Regions from separate parts of the Limnospira indica PCC 8005 genome, predicted to be linked through region 1. Evidence: riboswitches for the same ligand, from Rfam matches in the RefSeq annotation. Region 1 holds a riboswitch; each other region holds the start of a gene.
The links. A riboswitch is a leader RNA that binds a small molecule or an ion and turns the genes downstream of it on or off. The one in region 1 is predicted to bind cobalamin.
Positions count from the first base shown of each region.

Region 2: linked by a shared signal. The riboswitch ahead of XZ46_RS12265 (energy-coupling factor ABC transporter permease) and the one ahead of cobW (cobalamin biosynthesis protein CobW) in region 1 are both predicted to bind cobalamin.
Region 3: linked by a shared signal. The riboswitch ahead of cobG (precorrin-3B synthase) and the one ahead of cobW (cobalamin biosynthesis protein CobW) in region 1 are both predicted to bind cobalamin.
Region 4: linked by a shared signal. The riboswitch ahead of metE (5-methyltetrahydropteroyltriglutamate--homocysteine S-methyltransferase) and the one ahead of cobW (cobalamin biosynthesis protein CobW) in region 1 are both predicted to bind cobalamin.

Region 1 is NZ_FO818640.1:3,876,273-3,882,392, forward strand. It holds gene XZ46_RS17010 (hypothetical protein) at 1-403, shown strand, start outside; gene dcm (DNA (cytosine-5-)-methyltransferase) at 474-1,763, opposite strand; gene XZ46_RS17020 (DpnII family type II restriction endonuclease) at 1,750-2,796, opposite strand; gene cobW (cobalamin biosynthesis protein CobW) at 3,068-4,120, opposite strand; cobalamin riboswitch at 4,263-4,408, opposite strand; gene XZ46_RS17030 (hypothetical protein) at 4,515-4,757, opposite strand; gene XZ46_RS17035 (CAB/ELIP/HLIP family chlorophyll-binding protein) at 4,806-5,015, opposite strand; gene XZ46_RS37710 (ferrous iron transport protein A) at 5,230-5,898, shown strand; gene feoB (Fe(2+) transporter permease subunit FeoB) at 5,926-6,120, shown strand, end outside.
Region 2 is NZ_FO818640.1:2,824,240-2,830,359, forward strand. It holds gene XZ46_RS12255 (argininosuccinate synthase) at 1-819, opposite strand, end outside; gene XZ46_RS12260 (glycosyltransferase family 2 protein) at 942-1,868, shown strand; cobalamin riboswitch at 1,912-2,072, shown strand; gene XZ46_RS12265 (energy-coupling factor ABC transporter permease) at 2,093-2,848, shown strand; gene XZ46_RS12270 (energy-coupling factor ABC transporter substrate-binding protein) at 2,857-3,165, shown strand; gene cbiQ (cobalt ECF transporter T component CbiQ) at 3,166-3,969, shown strand; gene XZ46_RS12280 (energy-coupling factor ABC transporter ATP-binding protein) at 3,953-4,804, shown strand; gene XZ46_RS12285 (sensor domain-containing protein) at 4,812-6,120, opposite strand, start outside.
Region 3 is NZ_FO818640.1:2,419,174-2,425,293, reverse strand. It holds gene XZ46_RS10655 (precorrin-8X methylmutase) at 1-536, opposite strand, end outside; gene cobG (precorrin-3B synthase) at 562-2,010, opposite strand; adenosylcobalamin-variant (AdoCbl-variant) riboswitch at 2,022-2,105, opposite strand; gene XZ46_RS10645 (bifunctional cobalt-precorrin-7 (C(5))-methyltransferase/cobalt-precorrin-6B (C(15))-methyltransferase) at 2,149-3,375, shown strand; gene XZ46_RS10640 (cobalt-precorrin-6A reductase) at 3,389-4,144, opposite strand; gene hemL (glutamate-1-semialdehyde 2,1-aminomutase) at 4,267-5,565, opposite strand; gene hisE (phosphoribosyl-ATP diphosphatase) at 5,663-6,120, shown strand, end outside.
Region 4 is NZ_FO818640.1:5,563,106-5,569,225, forward strand. It holds gene XZ46_RS33440 (RNA-guided endonuclease InsQ/TnpB family protein) at 1-293, opposite strand, end outside; gene XZ46_RS38490 (hypothetical protein) at 303-542, opposite strand; partial or broken gene XZ46_RS33445 (IS607 family transposase) at 670-1,242, opposite strand; cobalamin riboswitch at 1,471-1,615, shown strand; gene metE (5-methyltetrahydropteroyltriglutamate--homocysteine S-methyltransferase) at 1,953-4,235, shown strand; gene XZ46_RS24615 (hypothetical protein) at 4,297-4,812, shown strand; gene XZ46_RS24620 (hypothetical protein) at 4,893-5,078, shown strand; gene XZ46_RS24625 (c-type cytochrome) at 5,131-5,679, shown strand; gene XZ46_RS24630 (methyltransferase domain-containing protein) at 5,736-6,120, shown strand, end outside.

The DNA of each region.
Region 1 (6,120 bases):
CAGCTCGGATTTTTATGTCAGTGATGTCGCGGTAAAAGATGCCATATTAGGTGTCAGCAGTTACTTGAACTTAATCAATTTTGAATCTCTCGAAAAAGCCGATATTTTCATCTCCCGAAGCGATGATTTTTCTCGTTCCCAAATGAACCGCCGTCAACTCTATGTCCCGGAAGAAAACCCAGAACAAGCCTTTTATCTTTGCACTCCAGAAGATACCATATTACAAAAGCTGGTCTGGATGAGAATTGCCCAAAACGAATCCCAGAAACAATGGCGAGATATATTAGGTGTGCTGAAAATACAACGAGAACGCCTCGACTTAGACTATCTTTGGCAATGGTCAGAATATCTTCACATTTCCGCATCACTGAATCAAGCCATCCAGCAATCTGGTATAATGTAAATGAATCCCACAATTTTATGTCGATATTATCTACTATTAATTAGGGGATTTTACCAATGCTTAGGGAAATTTATGGTTTCCCAAGAAATGGGGTCTTAGCTGTTGGTATTAAGTTTAGTAACAACTCTTGAGCGATCGCTTTAACCACCGGAATGGTAACCGAATTTCCCAACTGACGATAAGCCTTATTCTGATTGGGGTGAAGTTGAAAAGAATCTGGAAACCCCTGTAAACGCGCCGCCTCACGGGGAGTAATTCGACGGACTCTTCCCCCATAATATACCCCCAATCGGTTCCCATCACTAGCCACCAAAGTCACCGATATTTTATCGGGGTCGAGAAACTTATATACTTCAAAGGAAAAATTACCCGCCACTGGCTTATATTTATCATCAATAAGTTGCAGATAGTTTTTGTCAACTAAAGAGGCTAATAATTGCGCTAAATTAGGATGGGTATAAAAACTAGCAATTTGAGCCTTGGTAAGTAACTTCCCATCTTGATGTTGACCAAAAACCTTATGGCGGCGTTTAGTAATCAAGCGATTCATCAGGTCAATTTCCTGGGGGGTACAGTCTCCCCGTAACCCCAACTCCCAAGAGTGAATCGAGTTTCCCCCCCGATAGTCAATCAGTCTCACCCCATGTAATTTCTCTAAGTCCCCCTTCAGAAAGGTTCGTAACGCCGTTGTAAATTCCGCAGAACAATCATAATGTTGGGGGGGATTATCCTCTAAAATATCTCTGACTGTACAGGGAGTTTTAGACCCAGAAAATAAAGACAGTTGACCGGACTGATAAGAGTGAGAATCCTTAGCACCCAAATCTGACACCAGGTTGAAGTGAGGGGTTTGGTTCAGCACACCCATCATATAGGCTCGGACGCGATTTTGGGGGACACCATAGTTGGAGCTATTCAGTAAAAATAGGTCAAAACTATAACCCCTATCTTGCATTTTTTGGCGAATTGTGTTAATGGTTTTTCCTTGGTCATGGGTGACTAAACCGCGAACATTCTCAAAAATAAAAGCCTGGGGTTGTTGGCTATCTATGAGGCGTAAAATCTCAAAAAACAAGGTTCCCCGCGTATCTCCAAATCCGGCTTTTTTACCGGCGTATGAGAAACTTTGACAAGGAAATCCAGCCAGCAAAATATGATGGGGGGGAAGGGAGGAAATGGTCTTAATATCCCCTTGGGGAGTTTCGGAAAAGTTGGCTTGATAAACCTGTCTAGCATCCCTATCAATTTCACTACTGAGGAGACAATCAGGGATGCAACCGAAGGACTCAACCGCCTGCTCAAAGCCGAGGCGCAATCCCCCAATTCCGGCGAATAAATCTATAAATTTAACGGTTTTCATTTTCTATAAAGTCGAGAATAAAGTAGTGTAAGTAATTCAGTTCTGACTCAGAAAATGCCAGAAGCAAGTGGCTATACTCATCAATGGTATTCAGAGCAGATTGGCGTTGGAAGTTACCGACTCCATCAATAATATAAATAATCTTGTAACCCAAGCCATCAATCTGCTCAAATCTTGATTTTGCTTGACCCGCTTTCCGCTCAATTGTGCTATTTGTGGTTTCCTGAAAGCTAATTTCAATTGCTATATATTTTTCACCTTTACTTACGACAATATCAAAGTTAGTGTCTCTTTTTCCTGTTTGCTTATGACTGACTCCAGGGATGGTAGAATTGAGGTTGATATTAATATCATTTTGATTTAAATTTTTACCTAAATATTGATATATATGACGTTGCAAAAGCTGACCTAAATCATTACTTTTAGCTCCTGCGGTAATACGGCTTAGATAAATATAACGCTGGCGTATAAACTCGGAAAGTTCATCATACTTACCCATTAATTGTCCAATCTGACATCCCCAAGTCTTAAAAATGCCAGAAATTTTAGGATTTGTTGAATCTCCAGCAAACAGGAGGACGACAATAATATCTTTATAAACTTCAGACAGAGTTTGTTTCCTTAACAGTAATTTCTGGCTGGAAACGTTGAGTTTTTGGTTTGATAATATTCCTGATATGGGTAACACCTGAAAACGATAACAAAATTGAGTGTTGTTCCAAATATACTCTAATTCTCCATCGGGGAACAATAAATCAAACTCTTGATTTAAACGTTGTAGTTTTTCACCTCCAAAATCTGCTAAGATCAGAAGGTGTTTGAGGAATAAATTAGCAGAGAGCTTTGATATTTCTAAAGTGGTAAATATATCTAGGGGATTTTCTAATTCCAAGGCTAGAATTGAGAGAAACTGCTGTTGGGTTTCAATCAGCACCGGGATAATACTCTGTTCGAGTTGTTGTTGAACCAAAAACTTTGGCCAGAATAAAGATGCTGACTGATGCAATTCCTCAATTGTTCGTTTTTGAACCATAGATGATTAAACAGTTTTTCTGTCAGAATTTGCGAACCATTGATCAAATGTGGGTATCCAAAGGTAAACCTATCATGACTTAGAGAGTGAACTAGATGGGGAATACCTGGGGGACGCAATATGGTATTAGGAGGAGAAAGTGGGATGGAGACGAGACGGAAAGTAGCGTAAAGTGTGGTTGTATTGGGGCTATTTTGGCGACGCTGTGAATTTTACTACTGTTTAAATAAGGACGATCGCATTATTAAAATCACCAAAATTGATAAGATTTCTACCTGTTTAACGCCATGGTTTCTGACTGCAAAGAAGTGGCTATTTGTTCTTGATTAAGACTACGACCAATAAACACCAGTTGAGTTTGGCGAGGTTCGTCGGCTTTCCAGGGGCGATCGAAGAAGGTATCAAATCGGTTTCCGACTCCTTGAACTACCATCCGCATTGGTTTGTTGGCGACGGCTATAAAACCTTTAATGCGGTAGATTTCCAACTGCTGGGCGATCGCTTTTAATTGATTAACTAAACTGGCGGAGTCCTTAACTGGATCTAAGACTAAATGCACAGCATTGATATCATCATCGTGTTCGTGTTCTTCTTCCTGGTCATGGTGACTAGGGCGACTGTCGAGATGGTCTTCTACCGCTGCATTAAAGCCTAATAATATGTCAGGGTAAATTTTCCCTTGCTGACAGGAAACCACCTGCACTCCTGGGGTTAACTCCTGTTTTAGCCATTGTTGAACCCGGTTTTGAGACTCTCGATCAATGCGATCGCCTTTCGTCAAAAGTACCAAATCAGCACAAGCTAACTGGTCTTCAAATAACTCCTCGATTGGTGTTTCATGTTCCAAAGTTTCATCCGCTTGACGCTGCTTTTCTAAAGCCTCTAAATCTCCCACCAGTTGACCATTGGCTAGGGCTTCACTATCAACTACCGTAATCACACCATCTACCGTCGCTTTGGTGCGAATTTCCGGCCATCGGAAGGCTTGAACCAGTGGCTTTGGTAAAGCCAAACCAGAGGTTTCTATTAATATCGAATCAATCGCATCTTGGCGTTTAAGTAGTTCTTGCATAGTCGGCAAAAACTCTTCCTGGACGGTGCAACACAGACAACCATTCGCTAATTCGATGATATTAGTTTCCGTTTCTTCTTCGTCACAAACTTGGCAAGATTTGAGGATTTCGCCATCAATACCTACTTCGCCAAATTCATTGACTAATACCGCGATCCGACGACCTTGGTTATTTTGCAGTAAATGGCGGATCAGGGTGGTTTTTCCAGCCCCTAAAAATCCGGTGATAATGGTTACAGGAATTTTATGCACGGTTTTTTGACTCCTCCGAAATTATAGCGATTTGCTATCTATAAATGTTGAGATTTTCCTAGAGTTTAGATGGGCGATCGCTATGATATTTAGATTGTGAAAATACTAAATCAACCATCATCCATACCTCGCAGATGAATCAACAATAGGTTACTTATCGGCGGGCATTCTGACTGAGAGACTAACAGAGTCCCATCACAGTCGCGGGACAGCGCCGGACTTACACCGGACTTTCCCCCTTTCCTCTAAGGGCTGATTTCCCTTAGAACCGATATCGGGAATATCTTATCACAGGTTGGGCGAATTCGGGGAAAAACCAAAAAAGTCCCTGCTTATTTCTAAACAGGGACGGTTTGTTATTAGTGAATAGGGAGAGATAGGTAAATTTGATGACTTAGACTAAGTTAGTGAAAATCAAAGCCCCAATAGCGCCACTAACGGCGATCGCCATCAGTAAATTTGTAAAAAACCTGCCGTATTCTGCATTATAACCAAGGGCTTTGTCTTCCTGACCACCTGTGAAGAATAAAGACCAGGCTTGGTTAGCTGTAATTACTTCTGAGGTACTGTTAAAGTCCGGTCGAAAGATTACAGGTCCGATTAAGTATTTGTTAGGAAAGTTAAAATCTGTTTTCATACAAGTCTCCGAAATGCTACTGAATTATAGGTTGACAAAATCTGGGTTTTACAGGCTAGTTAACCAGCCAATTACACCATGTCCGGTTAATGCTTCTAAGGCTAGGGCGGATATAAACCCGATCATAGCTAGTCGTCCGTTGAGTTTCTCTGCGTATTTGTTGAAACCGAATTGTTGCGCTTCCTCTACATATACTTGGGGTTCGATCGCGTAAACATTTGCGCGTCCACCTTCTTCCATAATTTGTCCACGAACCATAGTATTTTTGCCTCTCTGACTTCTTGTAAACAAATGTAACACACTGCAAACAAATATTGCAAGGGGTTGACAAAATTAATTTTTGTAGTATAGTTTTGTGCTTTTTCCAAACAAGGGGGTTTGTTAAAAATTTATTAACAATGGGATTTTTACTTAGTTACATGGTATTAATTAAAATTAATTCTCAATTAGCTCAACAGAGAGCCAATAGATTATGGACAATGATAACTACTGTGCCGATGTATCCGTGAACGGCTTTGATGGTGGCTCAAGCTGGTCAGGATTTACTTACCTCAAAGACAACACTGGTCATGCTCGCACCATAAGTGAATCACCAGAATCATTGGTTGTAGTGGGCGAATCATCAATTCCGGGAACCTTTGCTTTGTCCGAGGCGAAGGTAGGCGATCGCTTATATATAGTTGCTCTCAATTGTGCCGGAGGCAATACCCGTCTAATGGGGATGGGGTTAATGCCAGGTGTAGAATTAAATGTCATTAGTTCCACAACCAGTGGATCAGTGATTATCGCCCTAGGCGACCATCGCTTAGGACTGGGGGCAGATATGGCTGAGAATATTCAGGTCGCCACAGAAAACCTCACCCAGTCGAAAAGGAAACTCTCATCAATGAATAAGACTAATGTTGTGCAGTTGCGCCATGCGGCGATCGGTTCTCGGTTGCGGGTGGTTGGTTATGACCCCGCCGCCCGTAGCTACAAACGGAAATTATTAGCCATGGGATTAACTCCAGGGGTGGAATTTACAGTCAAACGCCACGCACCTTTAGGAGACCCAACCCAAATTGAGGTCAGGGGATTTAACCTGAGTTTACGCAAAGACGAAGCAGATGCCCTCCAGGTGGCATTGATCAACCCATCCTAAAGGAGGAACAAAATTGTGAGTCAGTCTATGGAACTGAACCGCCAAACCGATAATAAGGCTGCGATGTCCTGTATTGCTTTGGTGGGAAACCCTAACTGTGGGAAAACGACCCTATTTAATGCTTTAACTGGTAGTAATCAGCGGGTAGGTAACTGGCCCGGAGTTACCGTAGAAAGGAAAGAGGGAAGCTATCGTTATCAAAACCAGGCCATCAAGGTGATT
Region 2 (6,120 bases), 1.1 Mb from region 1:
AACTTCCCGAGATTTAATGCCTACCAAACGATTCTCGATCATATCAATGCGTCCGATACCGTGGTTTCCGGCGATCGCATTTAAGCGAGAGATGAGGTCAACGCCGTTGAGTGCTTCCCCATTGAGGCTAACAGGAATGCCAGATTGAAAGCCAATTTCTAAATATTCTGGCTGGTCAGGAGTATCAGCGATCGCTTTAGTCATCCCATAGACATCCTCTGGGGGTTCAACCCAGGGGTCTTCCAGAGGTCCAGCTTCGATCGCCATACCAAGCAAGTTGCGATCGAGACTGTAGGGGGAAGACTTTTTAACGGGGAAGGAAATGCCAAATTTTTCCCCATAAGCGATCGTCTCTTCCCGACTCATACCCCATTCCCTAGCCGGAGCTAAAATCTTAATATTAGGGTTGAGAGCGCCGATAGAGACATCAAAGCGGACCTGATCATTGCCTTTTCCCGTGCAACCGTGAGCGATCGCATCTGCTCCGTATTTTTCGGCAACTTCCACCAAAACCTGAGCAATCAAAGGACGTGCTAAAGCCGTAGCCAGGGGGTAGCGGTTCTCATACAAAGCATTAGCTTGAATAGCCGGAAAAGCAAACTCCTGTACAAATCGCTGTTGTACATCAATCACTAAAGACTCACTCGCGCCAGAGTCGAGGGCCTTTTGTTTCACTGGTCCTAGTTCATCACCTTGTCCCAAGTCAACCGCCACAGTAATTACTTCAGCTACCCCAAACTCATTTTTGAGATAAGGAATACAGACAGAGGTATCTACACCACCAGAGTAGGCAAGTACAGCTTTTTCAGCGCGACCCATAATCTACCAAAGCTCCTAGATCAACAAACATTTCATTATCACCCCAATCGCCACCATTGAAAAGTAAGGCTGTAACAATTAGGTTATAGTTGCAGAGCATCGCCAACTGTCCCAGAAAATATATGTTTTTTAGCGTTGTTATCCCTACCTATAACCGTTTGCCGATTTTACAGAAGTGTCTGAGAGCATTGGAAAATCAAACCTATAGCGCCGCCGTGACTGGCTATGAGGTGGTGTTAGTCGATGATGGTTCCACTGATGGGACTGTGGAATGGTTGGGAACTAACACCCTCGAATTTCCCCATCTTCGCATCTACCAGCAAGACCACCAGGGACCAGCGGCGGCGCGAAATTTGGGAGTTGAACAGGCGAGGGGAGATCTGATTGTTTTTATCGATAGTGATTTGGTGGTAACTGATAGCTTTCTTGCCGCTCACGCTACCGCCTTAATTGCCAACTCTCAAAAAAGCGATCGCATCTTTACCTATGGTCGAGTTGTGAATACCTGCAATTTTGAAAATCCCACCACAGAACCCTATAAAATCACCGATTTTTCTGCCGCTTATTTTGCCACCGGAAATGTGGCGATCGCCCGCCATTGGCTAATCGAAGCCGGATTATTTGACCCTAAATTTCAGCTTTATGGTTGGGAAGACCTGGAACTAGGAGTTAGGCTAAAAAAATTAGGCTTAAAATTAATCAAATGCCCCGCCGCCGTCGGATATCATTGGCATCCCCCCTTTAACTTAGACCAAATACCCGCCCTAATTGAAAAAGAAAAACAAAGAGGCAGAATGGGGGTAGTTTTCTATCAAAAACATCCTACCTGGTCAGTCAAAATGATGATTCAAATGACCATTTTGCATCGGATACTCTGGGGCATTTTATCCCTAAGAGGTCAACTCAATGAAAGGACCATGGCGCATTTTTTACAGTGGTTAATTAATCGTGGTCAGCCTCAATTAGCCTTAGAAATTTCTCGGATTTTTTTAAATTGGTATAACGTCCAAGCCGTCCAACAATATTGGGCCAGGCGAGAGCAAACTTAATTAAATATTTGCCAGCTTGGTTCACTGTTGACCTACACATGATACAATAGCGCCAACTATAGGTTCTAGTGGGGAACAGCCACTAGGAGTAATGGGGAAAGTTCGGTGTAAATCCGGCGCTGTCCCGCAACTGTAATCAGATTTCCGGCTAATTTGTCCACCCCATCTGTGAGTCAGGATGCCCGCCTATAGTTATTTCTCACTCACAAATCTGCGAGGTACAGATGAGCAAAAATCATCGAATGATACACCTAATCGCCATGATTGGGTTAACATTTTATTTGGTAATAGGTGCAGCCACTCCAGCTCAAGCAATGCACATTATGGAAGGTTTTTTACCTATTACCTGGTCAATTTTTTGGTGGGTGTTAATCATCCCTTTCTGGGTTATTGGTTTTCAAAAACTCACCAAAATTACCCGAAACAACCCCGAACTAAAGCTATTAATTGCCCTAGCAGGAGCCTTTACTTTTGTCCTGTCAGCTCTAAAAATCCCCTCAGTTACAGGGAGTTGTTCTCACCCCACCGGAACCGGATTAGGAGTGGTTTTATTCGGACCGTCAGTGATGACAGTTTTAGGCAGTTTAGTCCTACTTTTCCAAGCCGTATTACTCGCTCACGGCGGTTTAACTACCTTGGGAGCTAATGTATTTTCTATGGCGATTGTCGGCCCTTGGGTTGCCTATGGCATTTATCAACTATTCTGCCAATTTAACCAACAAAAGTTAGGTATTTTCTTCGCAGCAGCCTTGGGAAGTTTAGCCACTTATTTAATTACCTCCATACAGTTAGCCGTAGCTTTTCCGGCTGCTTCTGGGGGGGTTATGGCTTCCTTTATCAAATTTGCGGGGATTTTTGCAGTCACTCAAATTCCCCTATCAATTAGTGAGGGACTATTAACTATGGTAGTTTGGAATTGGTTAGAGTCCTACGCCTCAGAAGAACTGCAAACCTTGAAAATTGGGAAAGCTAATAGCTAAGTAAAATCATGACACCAACTTCTGATAAAGCTGTAAAAAATGGCAATTTGTGGATGATTTTAGCCGTCGTTATTTTATCGGTAACGCCGCTAATTTTTATCCGAGGAGACTATGAGGGAGCCGATGAACAAGCCGAAAATCTCATCGGCGAAATTCAACCGAATTATCAACCCTGGTTTGAACCTATCTTAGAAGTTCCCAGTGGCGAAATTGAGAGCCTGTTATTTGTTTCTCAAGCTGCTATTGGTGCGGGTATCGTCGGCTATGTGATTGGCTTATATAAAGGCCGTAAACAAGGCAAAAATCGCTCATCCTAAATGTACCATCAAATTGATGCGATCGCCTATACCAATCGGTTAAGGTATTTACCCTCAGAACATAAGTTAGCCTTTGCCGCCATCCTGTTTTGTCTCAGTTTGGCGGCTCCCCCCCTCCTGCAAATATTGATCACCATTTGGGTGACAATTTGGGTCGTGATTTACGCTAAAATTCCCCTAGGAATTTATCTGAAATTGCAAGCCATCCCCTTCAGTTTTTGGTTAACTAGCATTCCCGCCTTACTATTGGGGGTGGTTAATTCAGCTAATATTGAATTAATTAAAACTGATATTATCTGGGAATTTAACCTAGGTAATATCTTGATATATTTCAGTAATCAAGGAATGCAACAAGCTGGTTTTCTACTAACTCGCTCCCTAGTTTTAAGCTCCTGTATGTATTTTCTTTTACTCACTACCCCCTTCGTCGAAATCATTAGAATTTTCCGTAAGATTGGCTGTCCCAGTTTAATCACAGAACTATTAATGTTAATGTATCGGTTTATTTTTATGTTAACTGAAACCGCTAGTCAATTATTAATCGCTCAACAGGTTCGTATCGGTTATGGTGACTGGAAAACTACAATCCGCAGTTTAGGAATTGTCACCAGTCAACTACTCCAACAAACCCTAGAAAATTATCGACAAATTTGTTTAGGATTAACCGCGCGGGGGTTTAACGGAGAGTTGCGGGTTTGGTCGGTTTCTCGCCATCAATCCAACCCTCGATATACCTGGGAAGGATGTTGTGGTTGTCTACTATTATTGGTGATTATTGGATGGTTGTATGTCATCGGAATTTGAGTTACTAGAATTTGATAATGTTCAGTATACTTACCCCGGTAGTCAGCAGCCAACTCTGGAAAATATCACTTGTCAATTTGGTAGATATCAGCGTTATGCTGTCATTGGACGTAATGGCTGCGGAAAAACTACCTTATTTCGATTAGCTAATGGGTTATATCGTCCTCAGTCCGGGGTGATTAGTTGGCGAGGTCAACCGCTACAATATAAACGGCGATGGTTGAATCAATTGCGCCAAAAGGTGGGTTTAGTGTTCCCAAATCCTGAACAGCAGTTAGTAGCAACTACCGTGTCAGAAGATATTTCCTATGGCTTGTGTAATTTGGGTTTATCTACCTCAGAAATTGCTCAACGGGTGCGCCAAATTTTGGCTGAATTTGATTTAGTGGGTTTGGCGGATTTCCCGATTAATTATCTGAGTTTGGGGCAGAAAAAAAGGGTGTCAATTGCTGATATAATGGTGTTGCAGCCACAACTCTTGTTTTTGGATGAACCTACGGCTTATCTTGACTCCTATCAAGTTACTAATTTTCACTGCTTATTAAATCAGATTCAACAGCGAGGAACTACTGTGGTTATCGCTACTCATAATTTGGATTTTGTCGAAGCCTGGGCGGATTGGGTTTTGGTACTTGATAGGGGAAAACTGGCTTTTCAAGGTACACCAGAAGCCGTTTTTAGTCAAAGTCAACAACTCCAAGATTTAGGTTTGGGGGTTCCTTTAGTGGGGGATTTAATTAATTGGTTACAAGCTGAGAATATGGCTTTATCTCAACCACAGTTAAATCAGATTCAGCAACAGATACGCGATCGCTATTGGCGGTCAAATTCTTAAAATTTGGTTAAAATTGGGCAGGTAGTGGTAATCCCCTTTGATCATGGTTTAATAATGCTTCTACCGCTTGACAATTGAGGGGACGGAAGAAAAAATAACCCTGTCCATATTTACACTTAAAATTCTGTAAATGGTGGAGTTGTTCGGCAGTTTCAATACCTTCGGCGATCGCATCCATCTTCAGACTTTCAGCCAAAGCCACAATGACCCGGACAATTTCCCGCTTATCCTCACCTTCGGGAATTTGACTAACAAATGAGCGGTCAATTTTGAGGATATCTACTGGGAATTTATGCAGATAACCCAACGAACAGTAACCTGTACCAAAGTCATCAATACAAATTTTGATTTGTTGTTGTTTGAGTTGTTGTAAAGTGGCGATCGCTAATTCCGGGTCATTCATAATCGCCGTTTCTGTAATCTCTAATTTTAACTCCGAACCCGCCACCCCCGTCTCAACTAAAATCTTGCTAATGCGCCGACTTAAATCATTAGTAAATTGCTGAGAAGACAGGTTAACACTCATCATCAAATTAGAATAAACCGCAAATTTCTCTTTCCATTCGCTTAACTGAAAACAAGCCTGTCGCAATACCCATTCCCCAATATCAACAATTAAACCCGCTTCCTCAGCTATGGGGATAAACTCAGCCGGGGATATCAAACCCTCTTGGGGGTGGTCCCAACGCAATAAAGCCTCAAATCCTGCAATAGTCCCCGTCGATAGTTCAATAATAGGTTGATAGTTCAGCTCAAACTGTTGTTCTTGTAACGCTAAACGTAGCTGGGTTTGCAGGTATAAGCGCCGCAGAGCATTGGTTCGCATCGTCGAGTCAAAAACCACATAACAGCCTTTTCCTTGCCTTTTAGCGCGATACATGGCCGTATCTGCATCTCTTAATACCTCTGGAGAACTTTGATAATTAGAGTTACCCTCAACAATACCAATACTCGCACCCGTAAAAATCTGATTTTTTTCGAGGAATATCGGCAATTTTAAGGATTCCTGAATCCTTTCCGCCACATCGATCGCCTCTTGAATATCCCTAATATTTTCTAATAAAATCGTGAACTCATCCCCTCCCAATCGTGCGAGGATATGTGAATCCACAGAATCTGTAAGCCGCTTACTAACCTCGATTAGCAGTTGGTCGCCGATGGCGTGTCCGAGGCTATCATTAATAAATTGGAACCCATCCAGGTCTAAGAACAGAATAGCAAATTGATAATTATCTAGGGTCTTACACTTTCTAATAGAATCATCTAATTTATCTAGGAAAAATGCCCGATTCCATAAATCGGTAAGAGAGTCATGG
Region 3 (6,120 bases), 1.5 Mb from region 1:
CGGCTATTAGATGCCAATTCAAGTTTCGACTCTGCCGCGCCGACAAAGCCGACCGGAAACCCTAAAATCAGTGCAGGTTTCACTAAACCATCATCCAACATTTCCAGCAGGTGAAAGAGGGCAGTCGGTGCATTACCAATGGCTACCACTGCGCCTTGTAAATTATCCCCCCATAACTCCAATGCTGCCGCCGACCGAGTATTATTAATCTGGCGAGCGATATTAGGGACATCTGGATGATTTAGGGTACAAATAATCGGGTTATTTTTAGGTAAGCGTTTTTTAGTAATTCCCCTAGCCACCATCATGGCATCACAAAAGATGGCTTTTCCCTGTTGTAGTGCCTCCCGTCCGACTTTAACGGCATTTTCTGAGGCTTGTAAATCTCCGACAATATCCGTCATTCCGCAGGCATGAATTAACCTAACTGCTACATGAGATAAATCATCTGATAAACCTTGAAAGTTGGTTTCATCCCGAATTATTCCAAAGGATTTCTGATATATTTGGTTGCCGTCACGCAGGTAGTCTATCATCAGCAAATTTGCAGGTAATTAGTGATTAATTAAGTGGGCGATTTTGGGTCAAAAAATTGGCTAAAAATTCGGGTATTTCGGTAAATACTCCCTCAAAAATTTTTTGTTTTAAGGATTGTTCACCATCCCCAAGATACACTTGGTAGCCTTCGATAGTTTTCCCATTTTGATTAATTGTATGCCCTAAAAGGGTGATTTCTGCGGGACTGGGTTGAGCGCAAAATTTAGGGCAACCAGTTACATGAATATTAATAGGAGTATCTAAATTTAATCGCTGGTGGAGATATTCTGCTAATTGGGAAGCGTGAGTTTGAGTGTGGGTAAGTGATGCGGCACAGCCAGGCTTACCACCACAAGCAGCGATCGCCACTTGATTTGACTCAATTTCCGCGAAGCCTAATAAAGATAGTTTCGGCAATAATTGGCTGATTTGTTGATGGGGAATATCTGGCATTATAATTGTTTGCCAAGGGGTTAATCTTAACTCGGCATTACCAAAGGTTTCTGAAAGTTCGACTAATCCTAACCATTGTTGTGCATTAATTTGTCCTAGGTGTAATGATATCCCAATATAACACAATTCGGCGTTTTTTTGGGGATAAATTCCTAAATGATGATAGGGTTGGCTGGGGGTAGGTTCAGCGGACAATATCGGCAAGGGCTGGGTTAGTTGGCTGTTGACTTGCTGGATATATGTATCTAATCCTAGATGGTCAATTAGCTGTTTCATCCGAGGCTTTTTCCCGGTATCTAAGGGGTTGTTTCGGACATACTCCCCATAGACATTAATAAGGGTAGCGACTACAGATAAACATTGTTCTGGCGTGATGACAAGTTGGGTATTATATAGCTTTTTATCTCCGGCGATCGCCAACTGAAAATTAATGCTATTATTCCCATCATCTACCGAGATCGCATTAAGCTGAATCTCATTATATCGATGTTCCCAAGCCACCGGAGAACGGATACCAATTCCCACAGTCCCCCCCCCATCAACTCCGATGCTAAACTTAGGACTAAGTTCGCCAATTAACGGGTGATTTTGAATCAGATTATCCAGGGCTTTAATCAGGGGACTAGTATCAATTAACTCCTGGCTATCAATTCCCGCCGTCGGACTACCCATAATATTGCGTAGGTGGTCTATGTGGGGATTTTGAGCAGCTAAATTTAATTTTTGCAGCATCTCAAAAACGGCGCTAGTTGGTGGTTTTTGCACTCCCCGAATTTGTAAATTAGCGCGATTAGTTACTTGTAGCGTCCCTCCCCACTCCGTTAATAAATAACCCAATAATTTACCCTGTTTACTATTAATTAATCCGCCCGGAGTCCGAATGCGGATTAAAAAACCATCCTGGGCGTGGGTTCCATAAAATAGACCCGGACAAACATTTGCTTTAACTAACCAATTCATGGTGATTTGTTTCTCCATGCGACGCAGAGAATGAGCCGCAAAATTAGCTGATTTTGACAACTCATCAATAACTTGTAGTTGGCATTCTGACTCAGAAAATTGTATTACAGTTGCGGCACAGTGTCGGAATCTCACCGAACTTTCCCAACTACAAGCCCAAATACTATATCATGAATACTGGTATTTTAACTATAAATCATGGTCAGCAGGGATTTTTCCCACAAATGGTTATCAATTGTAGGAATTGGGGAAGATGGGTTAGAAGGGTTAAGCGCCACGGCGCGATCGCTTTTATCTATGGCTTCAGTAGTTGTCGGTGGTCAACGTCATTTAGCAATGTTACCCCCGGAGGATAAACGAGAAAAACTCCTCTGGACTTCTCCTCTGGATGAGTCGATCGCAGAAATTATCCGCCGCCGTGGTCAACCCGTCTGTGTTTTAGCTAGTGGCGATCCGATGTGGTATGGTATTGGCGTTACCCTTACCCGTCGCCTACCCCTTGAGGAAATTACTATAATTCCTTCTCCCTCTACATTTAGCCTAATTTGTAGTCGTTTGGGTTGGTCTGTAACCGATGTAGAAACCCTGAGTTTATGTGGTCGTCCCCTGGCTTTATTAAATCGGGTAATTTATGGGGGTGCGCATCTGTTAATTTTAAGTGCTAATCGTCGCACTCCCGCCGCCGTGGCTGAACTCCTAACACATCAAGGATTTGGTGATAGTTTAATCGTGGTGTTGGAACATTTGGGAGGCAAAAAAGAGAGACAAATTTCGGGTATCGCTTCCTCTTGGGATGTTGACGAAGTGGCTGATTTAAATGCGATCGCCGTAGAGTGTATTAGTTCTAATCCCGTTAACTTTTCCCCTAGTTTCCCGGGACTTCCTGACAGCGCCTACCACCACGACGGACAGTTAACTAAACAGGAGGTCCGAGCGATTACTCTCAGTCGATTATCTCCCCTACCGGGACAACTTTTATGGGATGTCGGTGCAGGTTGTGGGTCCATTGGTATTGAGTGGATGAGAAGTGATCGCCGTTGTCAAAGTATCGCCATAGAACAGCATCCCAGACGCTTAGAATATATTGCTGATAATGCCACAGCTTTAGGGACTCCAGACCTGCAAATAATAGCCGGAAAAGCACCCGAATCATTAATTAATTTACCTTCCCCTGATGCCATTTTTATTGGTGGTGGTATTACCACCCCAGGTCTATTAGAAACCTGTTGGAAAAAATTGCGATCGGGAGGTCGTCTAGTGGCTAATACAGTCACAGTTGAGAGTGAGTTAATTCTGTTACAATGGCATAATCAATTAGGGGGGGAACTTACCCGAATTGGCATTGAAAGAACTGCAGCCATTGGCAATTTTTTAGGCTGGAAACCCTTAGCTACTGTCACTCAATGGTCAGTGCTGAAACCATAACTAAAAAGGCGGTTTATTGTTGGTGTAACCAAGCGATCGCCGACTCAATATCAGCCACTGTTTCCCCCATAGGAATGGGAGGACGTTGCACCATAACCACAGGTAATTTCAACTCTCGCGCCGCCACAATTTTGGCGTAGGTAGCATCACCGCCGCTATTTTTACTAACAATTGCACCCAGTTGATATTCCCGTAAAATTGACAGTTCATCTATCACCGAAAAAGGCCCCCTTTGTAACAATAATTCCCCCCTAGGTATAGGTAAATTCGGCTGAGGTGGGTCAATCATCCGCATTAAAAACCAGATATCTTTTAGTTCAGCATAGGCGGAAAGTTCCTGACGACCAATAGTTAAAAATACCCGTTCAGCTAACCCTGATAAAACCATAGTAGCCTGTGAGTGACTATCCACCTCAACCCAGTTATCGCCGGGGACTTTTTCCCAAGCCGGACGGACAACCATTAACCGTTTAATTCCACATTCATTAGCTGCTATAGCCGCATGGTCAGAAATTTGGGCAGCAAAGGGGTGGGTAACATCAATTAAAATATCAATTTTTTGTTGTTTTAAATAGTCGATTAAACCCTGAACACCGCCAAAACCGCCAATCCGAAAAGCCGCCGGGTCTTTCGGGGTAACTGGCTGTTGAGTGCGACCCGCAAAAGAAGCGATCGCCTCTATATTCGCCATAGTTTGAACCCTATCATATAGGGCTGTCGCTTCCGCCGTTCCTCCCAAAATCAAGATTTTTTTACAGTAATTACTCATCCAAATTAATAGGTTAAGATTAGCCCGATAAACCCCAGCAAAAACCAGGTTTTCTATGGGAATTCCAGACAGACTTAACCATCAATTCCATAAAAAACCCAGTTCTTGACTGTCAGAATTATCTACAGACCAGATAAAACTTCCCGCGCCGCCGCCAGAGTTTGATCAATATCTTCCTCAGTATGCACAAAAGAAGTAAAACCAGCCTCAAATTGTGAAGGAGCCAAATAAATACCCCGTTCTAACATACCTCGATGGAAGCGACCAAACTTCGCCAAATCCGACTTTTTAGCATGATCATAATTATGAACAGGTCCCTCCGTAAAAAAGAACCCAAACATCGCGCTAATTTGGCCACCACAGGCTGCATGACCTGTTTCTTTAGCAATTTCCAATAAGCCATTACTCAGCTTTTTGGTAATTTGGTCGAGATATTCATAAGTCCCCGGCTTTTGCAATAGTTCCAAAGTCTTAATTCCCGCCGTCATGGCTAGGGGATTTCCTGATAGGGTTCCCGCTTGGTACATGGGACCTGCTGGCGCGACCATAGCCATAATATCCTGACGACCGCCATAGGCTCCCACAGGTAAGCCACCACCGATAATTTTACCCAAAGTAGTTAAATCTGGGGTAACACCAAATTTTTCTTGAGCGCCACCGTAAGCAATGCGGAAGCCAGTCATCACCTCATCAAATACCAGTAAAGCGCCATTTTCCTCGGTCAGCATCCGCAAACCTTCCAGGAAACCCGCATCAGGAGGAATAAAGCCAGAGTTGCCTACAACGGCTTCTAGGATGATACCTGCGATTTGACCTGGATTTTCCGAAAATAGTTTTTTGACCGCTTCTAGGTCATTGTAGGGGGCGTTGAGAGTGTTTACAGTCACGTTTTTAGGTACGCCGGGAGAATCGGGTAAGCCGAGAGTCGCCACACCCGATCCGGCTTTGACTAGGAACATATCCGCGTGGCCGTGGTAGCAGCCCTCAAATTTGATGATTTTTTCGCGACCCGTAAAGGCTCGCATTAGTCGCAGTACGGACATACAGGCTTCCGTACCAGAGTTGACAAACCTTACCATTTCGATGCTGGGAACAGCGTCGATCACCATTTCCGCTAAAACGTTTTCTAGGGCGCAGGGTGCGCCGAAACTGGTCCCTTTTTCTAGCGCTTCGTGGAGAGCGGCGATTACTTCTGGGTGAGCATGACCGCAAATAGCTGGCCCCCAAGTGCCAACATAGTCAATATATTGGTTCCCGTCAACGTCCCAAACGTATGCTCCTTTGACGCGATCGAAAACTATGGGTTGACCGCCAACGGATTTGAATGCACGCACTGGGGAGCTAACCCCCCCTGGCATGATTTTTTGGGCGGCGCTAAAGATTTCCTCAGATTTTGTTGTTTTTAATGGGGTGCTTACCACTTTAATCTCCTTATGCTGAATATGTTTGGATGCTGTGGTGCCAAATTTGCTAACGGTGAGACACAAAATGATATTCTAAACAGTAGTGGTGTTTTTTATGAAATTTAGTGGAGTTATGGCAGCCGGGAAACCCCCAGAATTGGGGAATCTGATTGATATTGATAAAATTCGTTACGATGATCAGGGCCTGGTAGCGATCGCCATTCAAGATATCTTAAATGGTGGGGTTTTGGCTTTGGGGTCGATGAACCGGGAAGCACTACAGAAAACCCTGGCGACTCAACAACTGTGGTGGGTTCAACAGTCACAGATTGAACTTTGGCATCCTGATATTATACTGGAGTCCATTAGCTATGACTACCGGGGCAATTTTCTGGTGGCTGGAGTGGCCTATTGTCCCTCGGAGTTAAATGGCTCTGGTGGACATACCTTGGCGGGTTTGTTTCGGGTAATTTGCGATCGCCGTGATCATCCAAATTCCCAATCCTATACCTGTCAGTTATTCGCCGGTGGAGATAATAAGATTCTCAAGAAAATCGGAGAAGAGGCGGCGGA
Region 4 (6,120 bases), 1.7 Mb from region 1:
TCAACTAGATTGCGGATTTTGGTTCTCATTCGTTGAGCCGCTTGCCTCATCCGTCGCCTTCTTGAACGACAGGGTTCCTTGGCGATTCGGCTCATCAAATCATCCAAATGTTGACATAGCCTAGTAATGCCTCCAATATCCCCGGAGCCCAATTCCAGAAATCGTGAACCATCAAACCCAGTTATGAAAGTTCGCACACCCGGGTCTAATGCAATTACGCCATTCGCTTCAGTTGGGGTAACGGCAACTGGTTCAGGGAAAATCGCAAACCATCGACCTTTGGTAAACACCAACTGAGTCCCTTACCCGCAAGTTTTAGGGATGGGTTCGGAAACCATGAAAGTTAATCCTTTCGTTAGTCTTGGATACCAACTCCCTGAAGAGAAATTAGTATTATTGAACTTAATCCCTTGAGAGCTGTCACGACAACTTCTAAACCTGGCATCAGGACTGGCGCTCAAAGCCTGATAGGCATCAAAGATGGCATTTTGCCGAATGTGGCAGGGTGTTTCTTTGACCCATTCGGGTAAGTCACTCTGCATCACTTTATTGCGTAACTTTAACTTGCTTAGTCGTTTACCACTCCTAGATAATGCAATTGCTTGGTTGTAGCAATACCGACAAGCGGCTAACCATTTGCGCCAGACTTGATTTAGCTCCGGGCTGGGGTAAATCCGGATCTTCTTTGACCTGAGTTTTGTATTTACTCCGTCCGTATAATCGGGAACTGAAGCAGTGGAGGATGGCGAGGATGTCCTCAACCATTTCTGGTTCTGGACTGAGACTTGTCTGGTTGAGAACCATGAGTGAGCACCTGTTTTGCTCATAGAGCCATCGAAACAAGTCAAATCCCCATATTGCCAATCGGTCTTGGTGGGCAACGACAACCATGCCGACATCTCCTGACAAATGATGTCCCAGTAAGGCCAGCATTTTCTTTCCCTTGAAGTTGAGCCCGCCTCGGATTTCTGAGACGACTTCTGCTTCGGGGTAGAGGTTGGACAGTGCGGCCACCTGTCGGTTGAGGTCGGACTGCTGGGCGCGGCTACTAACTCTGGCATAGATAACGACTTTGCGTTTGTCACTGCCTGATTTGGCAGTATATCACTCAACGTTGTATCGTCGTTGCCCAGCGGGGGTTCTGATGGTCTCGATTGAGCCATTGGAGTCCCATCTGCGGAGTGTTCTTTCATGGACTCGAAGGATTTGGGCCGCTTCCTTGGGTTTGACATATCTGGCAATAGGTTTATCCTCAACCCTTCTCGCTTATTATACCGTATTGCCCTAAAATATTAACCGAATTTGTGATTAAATCATGCTCTCGTGCCGTGGCTCTCCCATGGACTTTGGGCGGCTTGGCCGCTTGGTGAAACCCTAAGCCCTAGAAACCGGGTTGCTGACATCTATCGTTGTTCCCCCAGTTTACAGTAACTTTGCCATGATTTCGTCAAATCTCCGCTTTGTGTGTTATCATGCTTAAATATTGTCGGTTCTGATGGGGAGCAGCCATCAGACGTAAGGGGGAAAGTCCGGCGTAAATCCGGCGCTGTCCCGCAGCTGTGAGGAGAGACACAACTCTCTAAGTCAGAATGCCCGCCGAACTGTCTCCTCTGGAGATGCACCAAACTGTTATTTTTCGTCTGCGAGGTACGGATGATGGTTCGTTTAGCTTTTTCACAATTAATATTGCCTTCATTTTTTAGGACGACTCCCCTGGCGTTGCATGGGTAGCGCCCTGATTTGAAATTGCCATTTTGAGAAAACTAGCCTTATGTAGACATTGACTGGCAGATGGTCACTCATGCTAACGGTGATTTGAATCAGTCTGGTCTGAGTATTGCTTAACTCAATTGGGCAGATATTCTGCTGCTTTGAATTGTTCACTCCGCTGGTTTGTCGCGGGGATGGACTAGATTTCTATGACTATTTTCAGCGTTAGGACGCGACAATTTATGACCTTGGAAACATACACTCAAACCCGTCTGGAAACCGCGACTATCGGCTATCCTCGTATTGGTAAAAGTCGCGAGTTAAAAAAGGCATTAGAAGCCTTTTGGCGGGGTAAATCGGACGCAGAAACCCTCATCCAGACTCGGAATGAAGTTGAGTTCAAAAACTGGGAAACTCAACGACAAGCAGGCATCGATCGCATTGGTATTGGCGACATGAGCCTCTACGATCACGTTTTAGACTGGAGCATCCGCTTAGGCATCATTCCCGAACGGTTTGCATCCTTTAGCGGACTCGACCGTTATTTTGCCATGGCGCGGGGTAAGGATGGCATTGCCGCCCTGGAAATGACCAAATGGTTCGACACCAACTATCACTACCTCGTCCCAGAAATTCCCGAAACATTACAGCCAGCCGACTTTAGCGATTTCCTGCAAACCGTGCATCGCGCTCAAACCTTATTAGGCGATCGCGCTGTTCCCATTGTTTTGGGTCCGGTGACTTTGCTGCGGCTGAGTCGTTTGGAGATGAATCAAGACCAAGCGGGAAAACAACTAGGCGATCGCTATCTCCTGCTTCTCCAGGAACTCCAAAAAATGGGTGTCGCTGAAGTCCAAATCCATGAACCTGCTTTAGTCTTCGGAGATGCTGCCAACTTTAAACAACTCTATCAATCAACTTATCAATCTCTCAGCCAAGTCGGCTTACCCATTCACCTGGTCACCTACTTTGATGACTTGGGAGACAATTACCCCTGGGTGATGGAATTACCCGTCGCTGGCATTAGTTTAGACTTCACCCGTGGGCGTAACCTAGAGTTACTGCAACAGTATGGTTTCCCCGACGATAAAGAGTTGGGGGCGGGAATTGTCGATGCCCGCAATGTATGGAAAATTCGCCCGGACTCCGTTTTGTCAACCCTGGAAGCCATTTCCCGTGTCACCCCTAACCTGCGGATTCAGCCGTCTGCTTCCCTGCAATTTGTGCCATACGATGCCCAGCGAGAAACCAAACTCCCCGAACCCTTGCGGTCCGTTTTGAGCTTTGCTGAACAGAAGTTAGTAGAAATCACACTGCTGGCTGATTGGGCCGATCGCTCCTATGGAACCCAAGAACCTGACAAGTATCTGGAAGTCATCCTCCGGCAATGGCAAACCTTCCAGGAATTTAGCCCAGTTAATCAGGGGGTAAAAGAACGCCTGCAAAATCTGACCTCCCAGGATTTAGAGCGGACTTTGCCTTATGAACAACGTCAAGAACGCCAGCCCGTTTTGCCCCCATTCCCCACCACCACCATCGGGTCTTTCCCCCAAACCTCCGAAGTGCGGCAACTGCGGGTGAAACTGAAACGGGGTGACATTACCCAAGCCGAATATGAAGCGGCGATCGATGCCGAAATTGCCAAGTGCATCCAATTCCAAGAAGAAGCCGGACTCGATGTATTAGTGCATGGGGAATTTGAGCGCACCGACATGGTGGAATTTTTCGGGCAACAGTTATCAGGCTTTGCCTTTACTGAACATGGTTGGGTGCAAAGTTACGGCAGCCGTTGCGTGCGTCCCCCGATTATTTATGGAGATGTCGCCCGCACCGGACCCATGACAGTTCGAGAGTTCAAGGTAGCCCAATCCCTGACCGATAAAATTGTCAAAGGGATGCTAACCGGTCCGGTCACCATGATTAACTGGTCATTTACCCGCACCGATATTCCGCGCAGTAAACAAGCCATGCAGATTGCCTTAGCCTTGCGGGATGAAGTAGCCGACTTAGAAGCCGCGGGGGCGAAGATGGTACAAATTGATGAACCTGCCTTGCGGGAAGGGCTGCCTCTGAAGCCAGAACGTTGGGATGAGTATCTATCCTGGGCGGTGGATGCTTTCCGTCTGTCTGCGGCTATAGCCAAACCGGAAACCCAAATCCATACCCATATGTGTTACTCGGAATTTGGGGATATTATTGGGCATATTGAGCGGTTGGATGCGGATGTGTTGTCCATTGAAAATAGCCGCAGCAATAACGAAACCCTGTTTGAAATTACTGATGCGGGCTACAAACATCAAGTGGGGAACGGCGTTTACGATGTTCACAGCCCAGCAGTTCCCAGCACAGAACAGATGGTGCAACAGTTAAAAACCGGGGTCGCCAATTTACCTGTACAACAGATTTGGGTTAATCCCGATTGTGGCTTGAAAACAAGGGGTTGGGAAGAGGTGATTCCTTCCCTAAAAAATATGGTGGAGGCGGCGAAAATTCTGCGCCAGGAAGCTAATTTGACTGAAAAATAACTGATGTCTAAATCCCCCGTTTCCTAACGGGGGAGTCTGTGCAAACCACCTGGGATTTCTTATGAATGGAACAGATAGCCCGACCAAGGAACCGCCCAATCCGCCGATGAATTGGCAGCAAGATTTTATTGCTACAAATCTATTGTCTCTAGGCTATAACGCCTGGGTGGGGTATCTCAATGGTGAACGGGGTGCAGTGATTTGTAGCACCAATACGCCAACAGTAGGAATGGCGGGGGAGGTTTTTAAGGTTCACTATGTACCTAGATCGCGTCTCGCCGCTTTTCTGAATGCGTGGCTGGCTGCGCCTGACACAGTGATTCTGCGTCATCATTTTATGAATGCTCACATTTTGGAAGCTGTCGATACCTACAACCCCACCACAGAATTAGTGTTTCTGTTGGAGTCATTGAATCAGGTGACATTCTTCTACCTAAAAAATTTGCCAATTACTCCGCATAAGTGCTACGAGCAAATCTGCAAACACTGGGAAGAATTCCAGCCTGCGGATGATGGCTGCTCGGATTCAAGTCGCCAATCATATTCCCTCGGAAACCATAATTTATATGGCTTCTGAAAATTCTCTTGCTCGCTAATTTGGGGGCGAAAATATCATCGCCCCTTCAATTATTAACAACTTATGATGGCATAAATACGATGCTAAAATATTATCTGGATCGCTCTGGAAAAATTCCCGCTTCTGTCCATCCTTTTGTCAAACAGGAGGCGCTGGGTAAAGCTGAAAAAGCGCCTAAAAAGGGGAAAATTCAAGTTATAAATCGACTCCGAAATGGTTGGTTGGTAATTTGGCGATCGCTCTCCCAAAGACATGAAAAACCATAATTTATTACCCCGCCCACAAAACTCCATAAGTTTCTCATTCCAGACTAGCTTAATGACTAAATTTATCCGCTTTATTTGTACTCTGGTAATTGCTGTATTACTGGTTATTGGCGGAGGGTTTTTGATGAAAGTTTATCCCCATTATTTGACGGATACAACCAACAATAATGCCCTCAATGTCAGCCCAAATACTTCTTTGTCAGCCGTAGACAGGGATTTAGCGATCGCCTATCGTCGCCAATACATGAAAGCATTGTCAGCCCATTATCGTTCTCTGGAAGCGATTTTAGAAAAAGAGGCTCCTTTTGCTAATCAAACTCTAACCCACATTAATAGCTTATTATCCCTAGCTGAATATATGCCCGAAGTTTTCCCACATGGAACCGCTATGACTGACGCAGAGGGCTGGGGAGCCAAGCCATTAATTTGGTCAGAACCCGATGACTTTTCTCGACTGATTGCCAACTTTCAAGCTAATCTTGAAACCCTGAAAACTATGGTTAATAATTCACCAAATCCAATTAATGCGATCGAGTCATTTACAAAAGTGAGGCAAACGTGCTTAGATTGTCATAGCATTTATCGAGTGCGCCAACCTTAACCCAGAAACCTAGTGGCTTTAGTTCACGCCATCCTAGATTATAACACAATTATACCATGTTCAACCTTTTTTTAATCACCATTAGTCTGCTGTTATTAGCAATTGTGGTAGGATTAACACTTTACCTGCTTTCCCCTCGCAAATATCAATCCGCCGATTCTGTTGCCAACTCCTATGATGATTGGACTAATGACGGCATCCTGGAATTTTACTGGGGGGAACATATCCACCTCGGTCACTATGGTTCACCGCCACAACCCAAAGACTTCCTGAAAGCTAAAGAAGACTTTGTGCATGAAATGGTCCGTTGGGGGGGATTAGACCGCCTTCAGACCGGCACAACAGTTTTGGATGTCGGTTGTGGTATCGGTGGCAGTAGTCGCATTCTAGCGCGAGATTATGGCTTTGCCGTCACAGGTATTACTATCTCTCCAGGGCAAG